DNA from 2 places in the Variovorax sp. VRV01 genome. Region 2 is predicted to be linked to the other one. Evidence: riboswitches for the same ligand, from Rfam matches in the RefSeq annotation. Region 2 holds a riboswitch; the other holds the start of a gene.
What was found. Region 2 has a riboswitch for cobalamin ahead of IB278_RS13860 (TonB-dependent receptor domain-containing protein). Riboswitches for the same ligand answer to the same signal wherever they lie in the genome.
Positions count from the first base shown of each region.

Region 1: another riboswitch for cobalamin. It lies ahead of cobM (precorrin-4 C(11)-methyltransferase); the one in region 2 lies ahead of IB278_RS13860 (TonB-dependent receptor domain-containing protein).

Region 1 is NZ_JACVBS010000003.1:288,789-296,049, forward strand. Features, by position in the region: gene IB278_RS07615 (LysR substrate-binding domain-containing protein) at 1-708, opposite strand, end outside; gene IB278_RS07620 (tartrate dehydrogenase) at 819-1,883, shown strand; gene IB278_RS07625 (Bug family tripartite tricarboxylate transporter substrate binding protein) at 1,924-2,922, shown strand; gene IB278_RS07630 (hypothetical protein) at 3,020-3,319, shown strand; cobalamin riboswitch at 3,323-3,586, shown strand; gene cobM (precorrin-4 C(11)-methyltransferase) at 3,743-4,588, shown strand; gene IB278_RS07640 (sirohydrochlorin chelatase) at 4,585-5,532, shown strand; gene IB278_RS07645 (precorrin-8X methylmutase) at 5,529-6,218, shown strand; gene IB278_RS07650 (cobalt-precorrin-5B (C(1))-methyltransferase) at 6,215-7,261, shown strand, end outside.
Region 2 is NZ_JACVBS010000007.1:10,474-17,734, forward strand. Features, by position in the region: gene IB278_RS13830 (malonate--CoA ligase) at 1-1,497, shown strand, start outside; gene IB278_RS13835 (serine hydrolase) at 1,494-3,197, opposite strand; gene IB278_RS13840 (universal stress protein) at 3,428-3,853, opposite strand; gene IB278_RS13845 (sulfite exporter TauE/SafE family protein) at 3,934-4,755, opposite strand; gene IB278_RS13850 (cell division protein ZapA) at 5,038-5,379, opposite strand; gene IB278_RS13855 (DUF904 domain-containing protein) at 5,376-5,600, opposite strand; cobalamin riboswitch at 5,670-5,919, shown strand; gene IB278_RS13860 (TonB-dependent receptor domain-containing protein) at 6,018-7,261, shown strand, end outside.

The sequences.
Region 1 (7,261 bases), on a different contig from region 2:
GTTCACAGCGATCTCGCCGTCGTTGGTCGCCAGGTTGCCGCGCGTCCTGACGGACTCGGTGCGCGCATGGCGCCCTCTGCCGCTCGTCAGGCGCCAGACCCCATAGGCCTCCTCGCCCTGGCGGATGCCGATGCAGTTGTGCCTGGCCAGGTCGTTCGGCACCTTGGGCATGCCGCGCGCCGCCAGGTAGGCGGGCGATGCGCACAGCAGCCGGCGGTTCGACGCGATATGCCTTGCCACCACGCGGATGTCCGGCGGCGCGCCGAAGCGCACGCAGACATCGAACAGGTCCTCGCTCGGCGCCGGCGGATTGACCGACAGCTGCAGCTGCACTTCCACGGCCGGATGCTTGCGCACGAAGCGCGAGATCAGCGGCGCGACATGGCTGCGCCCGAAGCCCAGCGTGGCATTCACGCGCAGCAGGCCGCGCGGCGTGGCGCGCGACACGCCCAGCAGTTCCTCCATGCCGTCGATCTCGCCGAGGATGCGGCGCGCATGCTCCAGGTACAGCTCGCCCTCGGGCGTGAGGCTCATGCGGCGCGTCGAGCGGTTGACCAGCAGCACGCCGGCGCGCGATTCCATCAGCGCCAGGTGCTTGCTGACCGCGGGCGTGGTGATGCCCAGTTCCCGCGCAGCGGCGCTGAGGCTGCCGGCGCTGGCCAGGGTGGAGAAGAAGCCGAGATCGGCCGGAAGGATGGCGCTGCTCATCGCGGCTCCACTGTTGAATACAGGTTAACGATGGCTTCACTTTAGCGCCGATTCCGCGGGCTCCTGCTTCCTACAGTCGGAGCTCTTTCCAACCTCCCGCAGACATCGCCATGAAGACGTACAAGATCGCAACCATCCCCGGAGACGGCATCGGCAAGGAAGTCGTTCCCGCAGGCCAGAAAGTGCTCGAAGCGCTGGCTTCGGCCAGCAGCAGCTTCGGCTTTGAATTCGAGAACTTCGGCTGGGGCGGTGACTACTACCGCGCGCACGGCAAGATGATGCCGGACGACGGCCTCGACGCGCTGCGCGGCAAGGACGCGATCCTGTTCGGCTCGGCGGGCGATCCGCACATTCCCGACCACATCACGCTCTGGGGCCTGCGGCTGAAGATCTGTCAGGGCTTCGACCAGTACGCCAACGTGCGCCCGACGCGCATCCTGCCCGGCATCGATGGCCCCCTCAAGCGCTGCGGACCGGACGACCTGAACTGGGTGATCGTGCGCGAGAACTCCGAAGGCGAGTACGCGGGCGTCGGCGGCCGCGTGCACCAGGGCCATCCGATCGAAGCCGCCACCGACGTGTCGATGATGACCCGTGCCGGCGTCGAACGCATCATGCGCTTCGCCTTCAGGCTGGCGCAGTCGCGGCCCCGCAAGCTGCTCACGGTCATCACCAAGAGTAACGCCCAGCGCCACGCGATGGTGATGTGGGACGAGATCGCGCTGCAGATATCGAAGGAGTTTCCGGACGTCACCTGGGACAAGGAACTGGTCGATGCATCGACCGCGCGCATGATCAACCGGCCGGCCTCGCTCGACACCATCGTCGCGACCAACCTGCATGCCGACATCCTCAGCGACCTGGCCGCCGCGCTCGCGGGCAGCCTGGGCATCGCCCCCACCGGCAACATCGATCCCGAGCGGCGCTACCCGTCGATGTTCGAACCGATCCACGGCTCCGCCTTCGACATCATGGGCAAGGGCCTGGCCAATCCGGTCGGCACCTTCTGGTCGGTCGTGATGCTGCTGGAGCACCTGGGCGAGGCCGAGGCCGCGCGGCGCGTCATGCAGGCGATCGAAGCCGTGACGGCCGACCCCGCGCTGCACACGCGCGATCTCGGCGGCAGCGCCACCACGGCGCAGGTCACGCAGGCCGTGTGCGCGCGGCTCGCCTAAAGAAAACACACGGCGCAGACCGTCAGCCAGGAGACAAAACATGATGAAGCAACCATGCGCCACCAGGCGCCGCGCCCTCGCGGGAACCGTCCTGGCGACCCTCGGCCTTTGCATCGCGCCCTGGGCCACCGCGCAAGAGCCGTGGCCGGCCAAGCCGATCAGCCTGGTCGTGCCCTTCCCCTCCGGCGGCACCACCGACGTGCTGGCCCGCGCGCTGGCCGATGCGCTCTCCAAGGCCCTGGGCCAGCCCGTGATCGTGGAAAGCAAGCCCGGCGCCGGCGCCACGCTGGGCGCCGACTACGTCGCCAAGGCCAGGCCCGATGGCTACACGCTGCTGATGGGCGCGGTGCACCACACCATCGCGACCAGCGTCTACAAGAAGCTGCCCTACGACTTCCAGAAAGACTTTGCGCCCATCACCACGGTGGCGATGGTGCCCAATGTGCTGGTGGTCAACGCGTCGCTCACGCCGGCCAAGTCGGCCGCCGAACTGGTCGCGCTCGCCAAGTCGTCGCCGAAGGAGATGACCTACGGCTCCAACGGCAACGGCACGGCCCAGCACCTGATCGGCACCCAGTTCCAGGCCAGCACCGGCGTCAGGCTGCTGCACGTGCCATACAAGGGCAGCGGTCCGCTCACCACCGACCTGCTGGGCGGACAGGTGGACATGTCCTTCGACACCATCACGCCCGTGCTGCAGCACATCAAGGGCGGCAAGCTGCGCGCGCTGGCCGTCACCACCGCGAAGCGCTCCGCCGTGCTGCCCGACGTGCCGACGCTCGAAGAGGCCGGCCTGAAAGGCTTCGACATCGGCACCTGGTTCGGGGTGCTGGCACCGGCGGGCACGCCGAAGGACATCACCTCGAAGCTTCACGCCGAGATGGCCAGGATCATCAAGTCGCCGGAGTTCGCCGAGCGGATGCGCGCCATCGGCGCCGAGCCGATCGGCGACAGCTCCGCCGAGATGGCGGCGCGCATCCGCGAAGAGACGGTGAAGTTCGCGAGGCTGGTCAAGGAGGGCAAGGTCGCGGTCGAGTAGGGCCGGATTCACGACGATCTTGTTACTCCCCGCTGCGCCCGCCAATCCATAGAGTTGCCTTGCGGCGCCATCCACGGCGCGCCACAAGGAGCCGGCGATGAGCATCGAGAGCAGCAACGACAGCAGCAGGAAAACCCGCGTCGCGCAGGCGCTCGGCGTGTATCGGAGCATCGCTGCGTGCCATGAGCGCCTTGCACGCGGCGATGACGTCCACGCGCTCACCGCGGCGCTGATGCTGCCCTGCTACCAGGCCGGGTTCAGGCGCCTGGCGCGCGAGCTGGGCCCTGCGGAGCAGGACGAGCTGAGCGCCGCGCTGCGGCGGATGGAGCGCGCCGATGCGCCTTCCCTTCCCCGGCATGGGGCTCCTTCCGCCGTTCATCGAGCCCAGACCGCCTGATACACTTTGCGCGCGTTGTCAGGTGTCCTGGCGCCCCGTATCAACGGCGGGGTGGCCAGGGTGAAACGGGAAGTCGGTGCGCGGCGGTGGAGAGAACACCGCGCAATGCCGACGCTGCCCCCGCAACGGTAAACGAGTCAGAAGCAAGGCCCCGGGATTCGGTCCCGCGCCACTGTGCCGCGAACGGCATGGGAAGGTGGTCTTGCTGGAGAGCCGATGGCCTTCCGCTCGTGAGCCCGGAGACCGGCCTGACGACCAGCGCATGACCTTGCGGTGGGCGAGGATCGGCGGGCGGCGCATGGCGTCCGGCTCGATGCAGGTGTGCATCCGCCGGAACCGCATCCACTGACGCCCCTCCGATTTCTCCCGCTGCCCGGTCCTACCGACCATCTATCGCGCGGCGGGCGCGGAGGAATCATCATGATGAACGAGCGAGCCATCGCTCCAGGCAGTGCGCCGGCGCCGGGAACCGTGTGGTTCGTCGGTGCGGGCCCGGGCGATCCGGAACTCATCACCGTCAAGGGCCGCGGCCTCGTCGAGCGCGCCGGGGCGATCCTGTTCGCGGGCTCGCTGGTGAGCGAAGCCGCGATGCGCTGGGCGCATCCGGACTGCGCCATTGCCGACAGCAAGGACATGACGCTCGAGCAGATGTCGGCCTGGCTGATCGCGCAGGCCGCGCGCTGCGAGACCGTGGTGCGCCTGCAGACCGGCGACCCGGGCCTGTACGGCGCGCTGATCGAACTGGTGCAGCCGCTGGATGCGGCGGGCGTGCCGATCGGGGTGGTGCCGGGCGTGTCCTCCGCCATGGCATCGGCGGCCGCGGCGGTGGAAAGCCTCACGCTGCCCGAGGTCACGCAGACCGTGATCTTCACGCGCGTCGAAGGCCGCACGCCGATGCCCGAGGGCGAGTCGCTCGAGGCGCTGGCCGCGCACCACAGCACGCTGTGCATCTTCCTGAGCATCACGCTGCTGGGCAAGGTCACGGCCGCACTCGCGGCCGCCGGCTGGTCGCCCGATGCGCCCGTGGTGGTGGTCCACAAGGCGAGCTGGCCCGGCGAAGAGAAGATCGTGCGCGGCACGGTGGCGACTATCCAGGCGCTGTGCCGCGAGGCCCGCATCGCGACCCAGTCGATGATCATCGCCAGCCCCACGCTGGGCGCGCGGCAGTGGACCACGCTCGCCAAATCCAAGCTCTACGACGCGAGCTTCACGCACCGCTTCAGGCGCGCGAGCGTTCCCGCCGAAACCCTGCGCCAGGAACTTCCATGAACTCAGAAACCATTCTGCTGGTGGGCCACGGCTCGCGCGAAAAATCCGGCAACGACGAGATCGAGGCCTTCGCCGCGCAATGGCGCGAGCGGCAGCCGGGCTGGCGCATCGAGGTCTGCTTCATCGAGTTCTCCGAGATCACGATGAGCGAGGGCCTGCGCCGCGCCGCCGAGAGCGCGCGGCGCGTGATCGTGGTGCCGCTCATCCTCAATGCCGCGGGCCACGTGAAGATGGACATCCCGCAGGCCATCGACGGCGCCCGGCTCAAGTACCCGATGGTGCAGTTCCTCTATGCGCCGCACCTCACGGCCTGCGACCCGATCCTGGCGATCCTGCGGCGCCGCCTCAAGGACGCGATGCAGGCGCTCGACATGCCCGACCCGACCACCACCGGCGTGGTGATCCTGGGCCGGGGTTCGTCGGACCGCCAGGCCAACGGCGACATGGCCAAGATGGCGCGCTGGCTGATGGAGGAGACCGACCACGAGCTGGTCGACCTTGCCTTCACGGGCATCACCTACCCGCGTCTGGAGCGGGCCGTGCAGCGCCAGAGCCTGCTGGGCATGAAGCAGGTGGTGGTGCTGCCGTACTACCTGTTCAACGGCACGCTGGTCGAACGGATCGCGCGCCAAGTCGAACACCTGAAGGCGCAATACCCGACGATCCGTTTTGTCTCCACGCGCTACTTCGGCTTCGAGCCCGAGATCTTTGCGCTGCTGGAGCAGCGCGTGGATGACCTGCGGCGCGGCGCACCGGCCGCGCTCATGCCCTGCGACGGCTGCAAGTTCCGCGACTTCGCGGTGGAACACGGGCTGGGCGGCCATCACCATGGCGATGCGGGCGCGCACGGCCATGACCATGGTCACGATCACCATCACGACCACGATCACGACCACGCGCATGGCCACGCCCATGCGCACGATCCGGTGCCGGTGCTGCGATGAAGCCGGCGTCTTCCACGGCGGCCAACGTCGTCACCGAGCAGCTCACCGCGGCGGGCCGTGCCATCGAGCACGATTCCTTCGCGGTGATCGACCGCGAGGTGGCATCGCATGCCTACACCGCTGACCAGTGGCCCGTGGTGCGCCGCATGATCCATGCGAACGCCGACTTCGACTTCAACGGCCTGACCGACTTTCATCCTGAAGCGGTCGACGCCGCCATCGCCGCCATCCGCTCGCGCGCCAGCCGCGTGCTGGCCGATGTCGAGATGATCTGCGTCGGCCTCTCGGCCCCGCGCCTGGCCCACTTCGGCATGGGCACGCACCAGTTCATCAGCGACCCCGACGTGATCTCGCAGGCGATGGCCGAAGGCACCACGCGCGCGGTGCAGGCGATGCGCAAGGCGCATCGGCTCGGGCTGGTCGACGGCGCGATCGTCGGCATCGGCAATGCGCCCACCGCGCTGATCGAGATCGTGCGGCTGATCCACGAGGAGGGCGCGCGCCCCGCGCTGGTGGTCGGCATGCCGGTGGGCTTCGTGTCGGCGGCCGAGTCGAAGGACCTGGTCGCGCTCGAAAACGACGTGCCCTGGATCGTGATCCGCGGGCGCAAGGGCGGCTCCACGCTGGTGGTGGCCGCGATCCACGCGCTGCTGAGCCTGGCCGAGGCGCGCGAACACGCCGCATGATGGACAAGGGCGCGCCCCGCGGCACCCGCACCGGTTTCACGACCGGTGCGTGTTCGGCCGCGGCGGCGCGCGCGGCGGTGATCGGCCTGGTCACGGGGCAGGTGCCCGGCGAGGTCGAGTGCCTGCTGCCCAACGGCGACCTCGTGCGCTTCGCGGTGCACGACGGCCGCGTCGACGGCGCGAGCGCGCATGCGATGGTCATCAAGGACGCCGGCGACGATCCCGACTGCACCGACAAGGCCCATCTCACGGCCGATGTGCGCCTGCTGCCCGAGCTCGCGGGCCAGGTGGTGCTGGCCGGCGGCGCCGGCGTGGGCACCGTCACCATGCCGGGCCTCGGGCTCGCCGTGGGCGGCCCCGCCATCAACCCGGTGCCGCGCCGCAACATCGAGGCCAACGTGCGCGCGGTGGGCGCGACGCTGCTCGACGAAGTCGGCCTCGAAGTCGCCATCTCCGTGCCGCAGGGCGAGGAGATGGCCAGGAAGACGCTCAACGCGCGCCTGGGCATCCTCGGCGGCATCTCGATCCTGGGCACGACCGGCATCGTCAAGCCGTACTCCACCGCCGCCTACCGCGCGAGCGTGGTGCAGGGCGTGCAGGTGGCGGGCACGCTGGGCCACGGCGTGGTCGTGCTCACGACCGGCGGGCGCACCGAGAAATTCGTGATGGCCGAAATGCCGGAGCTGCCCGAGCCGGCCTTCGTGCAGATGGGCGACTTCCTGCGCTATGCGATGGGCGCCGCGGTCAAGGCCGGGATCCGGAAAGTGGTGATCGGCGGCATGGTCGGCAAGCTCACCAAGATCGCGCAGGGCGAGACCATCACCCACGCCGGCCGGGCAGAGGTCGACACCGGCCTGCTGGCCGACCTGGCCGCCGGACTCGGCGCGCCGCCCGATGTGTGCGATGCGATCCGCGGCAACGAGACCGCGCGCTATGCCGGCGAGCGCATGGACACGCTCGGGCTCGGCGCCGCCTTTCACACGGCGCTCGCGCAGCGCGTCATCCAGACGCTGCGCACACGCTACCCCGACCAATTCGAACTG
Region 2 (7,261 bases):
CGCGCGGCCTTTCCCGCCGACCTCGGCCGCACGGCCGTGGAAACCGACAACGGCCTGTTCTATTCGTGGCAAGACCTCGACCGCGCCAGCGCAATGATGGCCAACCTGTTCGGCGCGCTGGGACTGGAGGAGGGCGCCCGCATCGCGGTGCAGGTCGAGAAATCGGTCGAGGCAATGATCCTCTACCTCGCCACGCTGCGCGCCGGTTACGTCTTCTTGCCGCTCAACACCGCCTACCAGAGCGCCGAGATCGAATACTTCATCGGCAACGCGGAGCCGGCCGTGGTGGTGTGCACCAGCCGCAATGCCGCGTGGGTCGGACCCATCGCGAGTGCGGCGGGCACCCGGCACGTGTTCACGCTGGACGACGACCGCACCGGCACGCTGCTGGAGCTTGCCGCGCAATGCAGCGATCGGCATGAGATGGCGCGCAAGAACGCAAACGACCTGGCCGCCATCCTCTACACCAGCGGCACCACCGGCCGCAGCAAGGGCGCGATGCTCACGCATGGCAACCTGCTGTCGAACGCCGGGGTGCTCAAGGACTACTGGGGCTGGACGGAGGGCGACGTACTGATCCATGCGCTGCCGATCTTCCACGTGCACGGCCTCTTCGTTGCGCTCCATGGTGCGCTGCTCAACGGCAGCAAGATGATCTGGTTTTCCAGGTTCGACCCGAAGCGCGTGGTCGAGAAGCTGCCCGAGGCCACCGTGTTCATGGGCGTGCCCACGCTCTACGTGCGCTTGCTGGCCGAGCCCGGCCTCACGCGCGAGGCGGTTCGCAGCATGCGGCTCTTCATCGCCGGTTCCGCGCCGCTGCTCATCGAGACCTTCGATGAATGGCGCGAACGCACCGGCCACACCATCCTGGAGCGCTACGGCATGAGCGAGACCATCATGCTCACCTCCAACCCCTACAGCCCCGCCCAGGGCGAGCGTCGCGGCGGCACGGTCGGCTTTCCGCTGCCGGGCGTGCGGCTGCGCGTGCGCGACGACGCCGGCCGCGACTGCACCACCGACGAGATCGGCAACATCGAGGTCAGCGGCCCCAACGTGTTCGCGGGCTACTGGCGCATGCCGGGGAAAACGAAGGAAGAGTTCACCGCCGATGGCTTCTTCAAGACCGGCGACGTCGGCAAGATCGACGGCCGAGGCTACGTCACCATCGTCGGACGCAGCAAGGACCTGATCATCAGCGGCGGCTACAACGTCTATCCCGCCGAGATCGAGGGCTACATCAACGAGCTGCCCGGCGTGGCCGAAAGCGCGGTGGTCGGCGTGCCGCACCCTGACTTCGGCGAGGTGGGCGTGGCCATCGTGATCGCCAAGGCGGGCGGGGTGCTCGAGCCCGATGCCATCGTGGCGGAACTCAAGTCGAAGCTCGCGAACTTCAAGATTCCCAAGCGCTGCTTCGTCGTGCCCGAGCTGCCGCGCAACACCATGGGCAAGGTGCAGAAGGCGTTGCTGCGGGAGCAGCACAAGGGGCTGTTCGCCTAGGGCCCTGCCACCCTCGGTGCGAGCGCGGTGACGCGGGGTTCGTGGAAGATGAGCGCGTCCACCGCGTCGGGCGAAGGCCGGCGGAATTCCACGCCGAAGCCCTCGAGCGTGTCGACGCGGAAGCTGCGTCCATCGGCCGGCAGCAGGCGATAGGTCGGCTGACCCGGAATCGTCATGGCAAGCTCGCCGCGCGCGTCGAGCCTGATCTCGATCACACGGCCGCTGTGCAGGTAGTCGCCGGCGCACAGTTGCCGGAACGCCGGGTCCAGCACGTCGCCGGCCGGAGCGCGAAGGAACACGATGTCGTCCACCATCTCCTCGAATGGAATCTCGATGCGATCGATGCGGCCTTGCCGGTCGTAGCGGAAGGTGAGCGTCCGGTTGCTGGGGTGCAGCACCGTCGGACGGTCGGGGGTGATGAACACGTCGTAGTGGCGGTGCTCGAGCTTTTCCTCGATGCCGCGCCAGCGCCATGCGAGCCCGTCCGCCTCCCTGTCGATGCGCAGGCGCCCGTAGGCCGGGTGCTCGTAGTCGCCGGCATAGTCATCGAGCGGATGGCTCGGGTGGGTTCCGCTCCTGCGGACTTCCGCGCCCGCCTTCCGGTCGAGCGCCTGCTGTTCGATGGCCTGCCTGCGCTTGGGGGCCAGGCGCTCGAACCAGTCGACCGGCTCGCGGCCGCAGATGCGGTCGAGCACGGCGTAGGTGAGGATTGCCTGGACGCTCCCCGGTGTGCGGTTCGTCAGCACCACGATGCCTGCGCGACGCTCGGGCTGCATCGTCATGAGCGTGCTCCAGCCGGTCCACGAGCCCGAGTGCGCGACGGTGCGCTCGCCGCGGTACTGCTCGCAGAAGAGCCCGAGGCCGTAGTGCGAGTCGCCGATCTCGGCGTAAGGGGAGCGCCCCATGTGCACGCGCGGGGTCGTCATTTCGCGCAGCGCCTGAGGCGAAAGCAGTTGCCGTCCATGCGCCTTGCCGTCGAGGAGAAAGCGTGCCCATTTCGCAAGATCGGCCACCGAGGCGTTGATGCCGCCGGCCGGCGTCGCGCGGATCGGCGACAGCGGCGTGCGGTAGCGCTCATCGCCGTCCATCGCATGGGGACGGGCGGCGTCTTCGGCGGCCGCGAGGGCCTCGATGGAGAAGCCGAAGCGGCTGAAGCCCAGCGGCTTCATCAGGCGCTCGGTGGTGAAGTCCTGGTAGCTCTGGCCGCTGATCCGCTCGGTGACCATGCCGGCGACCAGGTAGCCGAGGTTCGAGTACTGGAAGGTGTCGCGCAGGTCCTTGCTGGGTGCAAGGTGCCTGAGCGCGGCCAGCATCTGCGCATTGCCCAGGTCGCCGGGCATGTGGATCCAGTCATGCCGCGGCAGCCCGCTGTGATGGCACAGCAGATCGCGCACGGTCAGCCGCTCGGTCGCCACCGGATCGTGCAGGCGGAATTCGGGAATCACCTCGCGCACCGGCCGGTCCCAGTCGAGCTTGCGTTCGTCCACCAGCAGGCCGAGTCCGGCCGCGGTGAACGACTTGGTGATCGAGCACAGCAGGAATTGCGTGTCGATGGTCACGGGCAGGCCCGTGTCGATGTCGCGCACGCCGTAGCCCTTGAGCACGGCGATGTCGCCGTCCTGGATGACGGCCAGCGCGAGTCCCGGTACTTTCCATTCCTGCATCGAGGCTTCGACGAGGCTGTCGAGATCGCTCCACATGGTCGGGTCCTTGCCTTTGTGTAGGGCCGCGCATCCTACGGCATCCCCGGAGCGAGGGGCCCGCTACGCTGCGCCCGGCCCGTTCATGAGCCCGCTGCCCGCATGGCAGTTGATGTATTCGTCGCTCTGGTCGTCGGCCTTCAGCACCGTGCAGCACGGGAACCACCTCGCGCCGCGCGAATGGCGGCAGCAGCGCGTGCAATAAGAGGGGAAAGAAGAGAAAAGCCCGGCTACTGCACCAGCAGCACCGAGGTGTCGGTCTCGGAGATCACCTTGGTGGCCACCGAGCCCATCAGCGCGCGGCCGATGATGCCGTGGCCATGGGTACCGAGCACGATCAGCTGCGCATGCGCAGCCGCCGCCGACTTGAGGATTTCCTCGGCCGCATGGCCATGGCGCTTGTCGATCGTGTAGTTGCTCACGCTGTTCTGCGCAAGCAAGGCCGCCACGGGGTCGAGCACCTTGGCGTTTTCCTCGGCGTAGTAATCGGCGATCACCTCCTTGCTGAGGTGGCGCGCCACATGGCCCGAGATACCGGTGCAGACATGCACGATGACCAGCTCATGGCCATCCACGAACATCGCGCGGTTGGCCAGCAGGTAATTGAGCGCCTTCTGCGTATAGGCGCTGCCGTCGACAGCAATGAGGATTTTCATGCGCCCGTTATACGGCCGGGGCCGCGGCCTCGCAACGGATCCCACCCGGCCGCCGAGGGGCTTTCAAGGCGCGCGGCGGCTCAGCCCTGCAGGCCCTTCCAGAGCATGTAGGCCGCCAGCAGGTACAGGATGCTCGCGAACACGCGCTTGAGCTTCTTCACCGGCAGGTTGTGCGCTGCCTTCGCACCCAGCGGCGCGGTGAGCACGCTGCACACCGCAATGACCGCGAGCGCGGGCAGCCAGATGTAGCCGAACGAGCCGGCCGGAAGGCCTTGCACCGACTGTCCGCTCACCACGTAGCCCAGCACGTTGGCCACCGCAATCGGAAAGCCGAGCGCGGCGCTGGTCGCCACGGCGTTGTGGATGGAGATGTTGCACCAGGTCATGAACGGCACGCTGACGAAGCCCCCGCCCGCGCCGACCAGGCCCGAGATGAAGCCGATGGCGCCGCCCGCCGACAGCTGCCCCGCGGTGCCCGGCATCTGGCGCGTGGGCTTGGGCTTGCGGTCGAGGAACATCTGCGTGGCCGAGAAGCCCACGAACAGCGCAAAGACGATGGCCAGCACCGTGCCCTTGAGCAGCGCGAACACGCCCAGGCTGCCCAGCAGGCTGCCGATGACGATGCCGGGCGCCAGGCGCCGCACGATGTCCCAGCGCACCGCGCCGCGCTTGTGGTGTGCGCGCACGCTGGACACCGAGGTGAAGATGATCGTGGCCATCGAGGTGGCGATCGCCATCTTCACCGCGAGATCGGAGGCCACCCCGCGGTGCCCCATGATGATCGTGATGAACGGCACCATGAGCATCCCGCCGCCGATGCCCAGCAGGCCCGCCAGGAAACCGGTGCCCAGGCCGAGTGCGGCCAGTTCGGCGATCAGGAGGGGGTCGAGCAGGGAAGTCACGCAGCGAAGCCTTGAAAAAAAGCAACGGCCCCGTGCAGCGCATGCAGGGGCCGTATGAACGGAAAAAGGTGTCTGCAAGTGGGCGCCGAACCCGCATCCTGAACCAGGGTTCAGGTGGGCGAGGGCAGCAAGACTTCGGGTTCATCTGACGCGAGATGATCACACCCGTCAAGCGATGTACCAAGCCCGGCTCCGGAGAGCATTGGAACAAGGAAATATTAAGCCCGACGCGCACCGCAGACAGTTCGGATTTTACGCCCCGGACGGGCCGGGTGCTTCCGCTCAGAGTAAATGGTCATCGCCCGCGAGGGCTTGATCGAGTTTCTGAATGAGCTGGGCGGCCTTGGCGTCGGCGTCCCCGCCATCTGCCGAGGGGGCCGAGGACGCCGCGGCCACGGGAAGCGGCGCGGCCGCGGCGGCCGCTTGCTGTGCCGCCAGGTCGAAAGCCAGGTTCAGCGAGGCGAGCACCGCGATGCGGTCGCGCGCCTTCACCTTGCCGGCATCGCGGATCTTGCACATGGCCGCGTCCACGCGCTCGACGGCTTCGCGCAGTTGCGCCTCGCCGCCGTCGGGGCAGCCGAGCAGATAGCTCTGGCCCATGATCTGAACTTCAATCTGCTTCATGCGGGGGAATCTTGGGAAGGGGGTTCAGCCGGCAGCCGCTCGAGCAATGCATCGAGGCGCGTGCGGGCCGCGGCCAGCCGCGACTTCAGCGCATCGCGCTCGCGCGTGAGCGCTTCGACCTGCTCCTGCAGCAGCGCATTGGTGCGCTGCACCTCTTCATGACGCACGAGCAGGCGGTCCACACGCTCGGCGATCTGGTCGATGGGGCTGGAGGCGGGCATGGTTGGCGATTGTAGTTTCCCGGCGAAGCACAGGCTGCGCAACTTTTGGCTTACTGTGCCGGCGCAGGCCCTAGAATCCTGCGCGTTGGTGCCTGCGGCGTGGTTCACGCGCCGCGGTTCAACGGGAAGCAGGAGTGAACGCCCTCCGGAAACGGAACAAGGCCGAAGCCGCCTGCGCTGCCCCCGCAACGGTCAAGCAGTCGACGCCGCAAGCGTCAACCTCATCCATCAAGCCACTGGGTGCCCTGAAACAGGCACCTGGGAAGGCGGTGGGGTCGCACTGCCAGCCCGGATACCGGCCAACGAGGCGGCTGCCGCATGCGCGATCGATTTTCGGTTCGGCGCGCAAGGCAGCCATTGCGTCCAAGCGCCGGCGGGGAAGCCGGCGACGGGCATAGACGTTCGTTCGCTCCATTCATGACTTCCTGTGGTTTTCTTTCCCTCGGCCGTTCGCCTGCGCGCCGCCGCCTTGCCTGCCTGCCGCTCGCGCTGGCCTCCGCCTTCGGCGGCATGGCGCTGCTTCAACTGCCGGCCGTCGCGCATGCCCAGCAGGATGCGCCGGCACTCGGCGAAACCGTGGTCACAGCCAACCGCACGCCGCAGCCGCTGTCGGACCTGGTGGGCGACGTGTCCGTGGTCGACCGCCAGACCATCGAGCGCAGCGGCGCGGTCGGCGTGGCCGACGTGCTGGCGCGCCTGCCGGGCATCGAGATCACGCGCAACGGCAGCGTGGGCAACACCACCAGCCTGTTCATCCGCGGCGCCGAGACGCGCTTCACGGCCGTCTACATCGACGGCGTGCGCGTCGATTCGCAATCGACCGGCGGTGCCGGCTGGGAAAGCATTCCGCTCTCGCAGATCGACCGCATCGAAGTGCTGCGCGGTCCGGCCGCCGCGGTGTACGGCTCCGATGCCGTGGGCGGCGTGATCCAGCTCTTCACGAAGCGCGGCGAAGAGGGCGTGGCGCCCTACGCGGGCATCGGCTTCGGAAGCCATGGCTTGCGCAAGGCGGAGGCGGGCGTGAGCGGGAAATCGGGTGCCTTCGACTACTCGCTGGGCGCGGCCCACGAGGAAAGCCGGGGCTTCAACGTGCTGCCGATGGACAAGCGCACGCCCTCGAAGGACGGCTTCACCAGCCCCGACCGCGACGGCTACCGCAGCAATGCCGGCAACCTGCGCCTGGGCTACCAGCTCACGCCGAACCAGCGGCTGGAAGCCACGCTGCTGTACAGCGACATGGAAGCCGGCTACGACCCGCCGGTGAGCTTCAGGACCAAGCCGCCGATCCTCTTCAGGAACGACATCTCGAACAACACGCTGCGCACGGCCGGGCTGTCGTGGTCGGCCAAGTGGAACGACATCTACAGCACGCGCGTGCAGGTGACCGATTCGCAGTCGGTCTACAAGACCCAGCCATCGTTCTACCGCACCGAGACGAACCTGCGCGGCTACCTGTTCCAGAACGAGTTCCGCTTCGGCCCGCACCTGGTGACGGCCACGCTCGAGCGCCGCGAAGACGCGCTCGAGAATGCACCCACCACCAGCAGCGGCCTGTTCTCGAGCAAGCGCTCGCAGGATGCGGTCTCGCTCGGCTATGGCTTCGTGCAGGGCGCGCATTCGCTCCAGCTGCATGTGCGCCATGACGACGACAGCGAATTCGG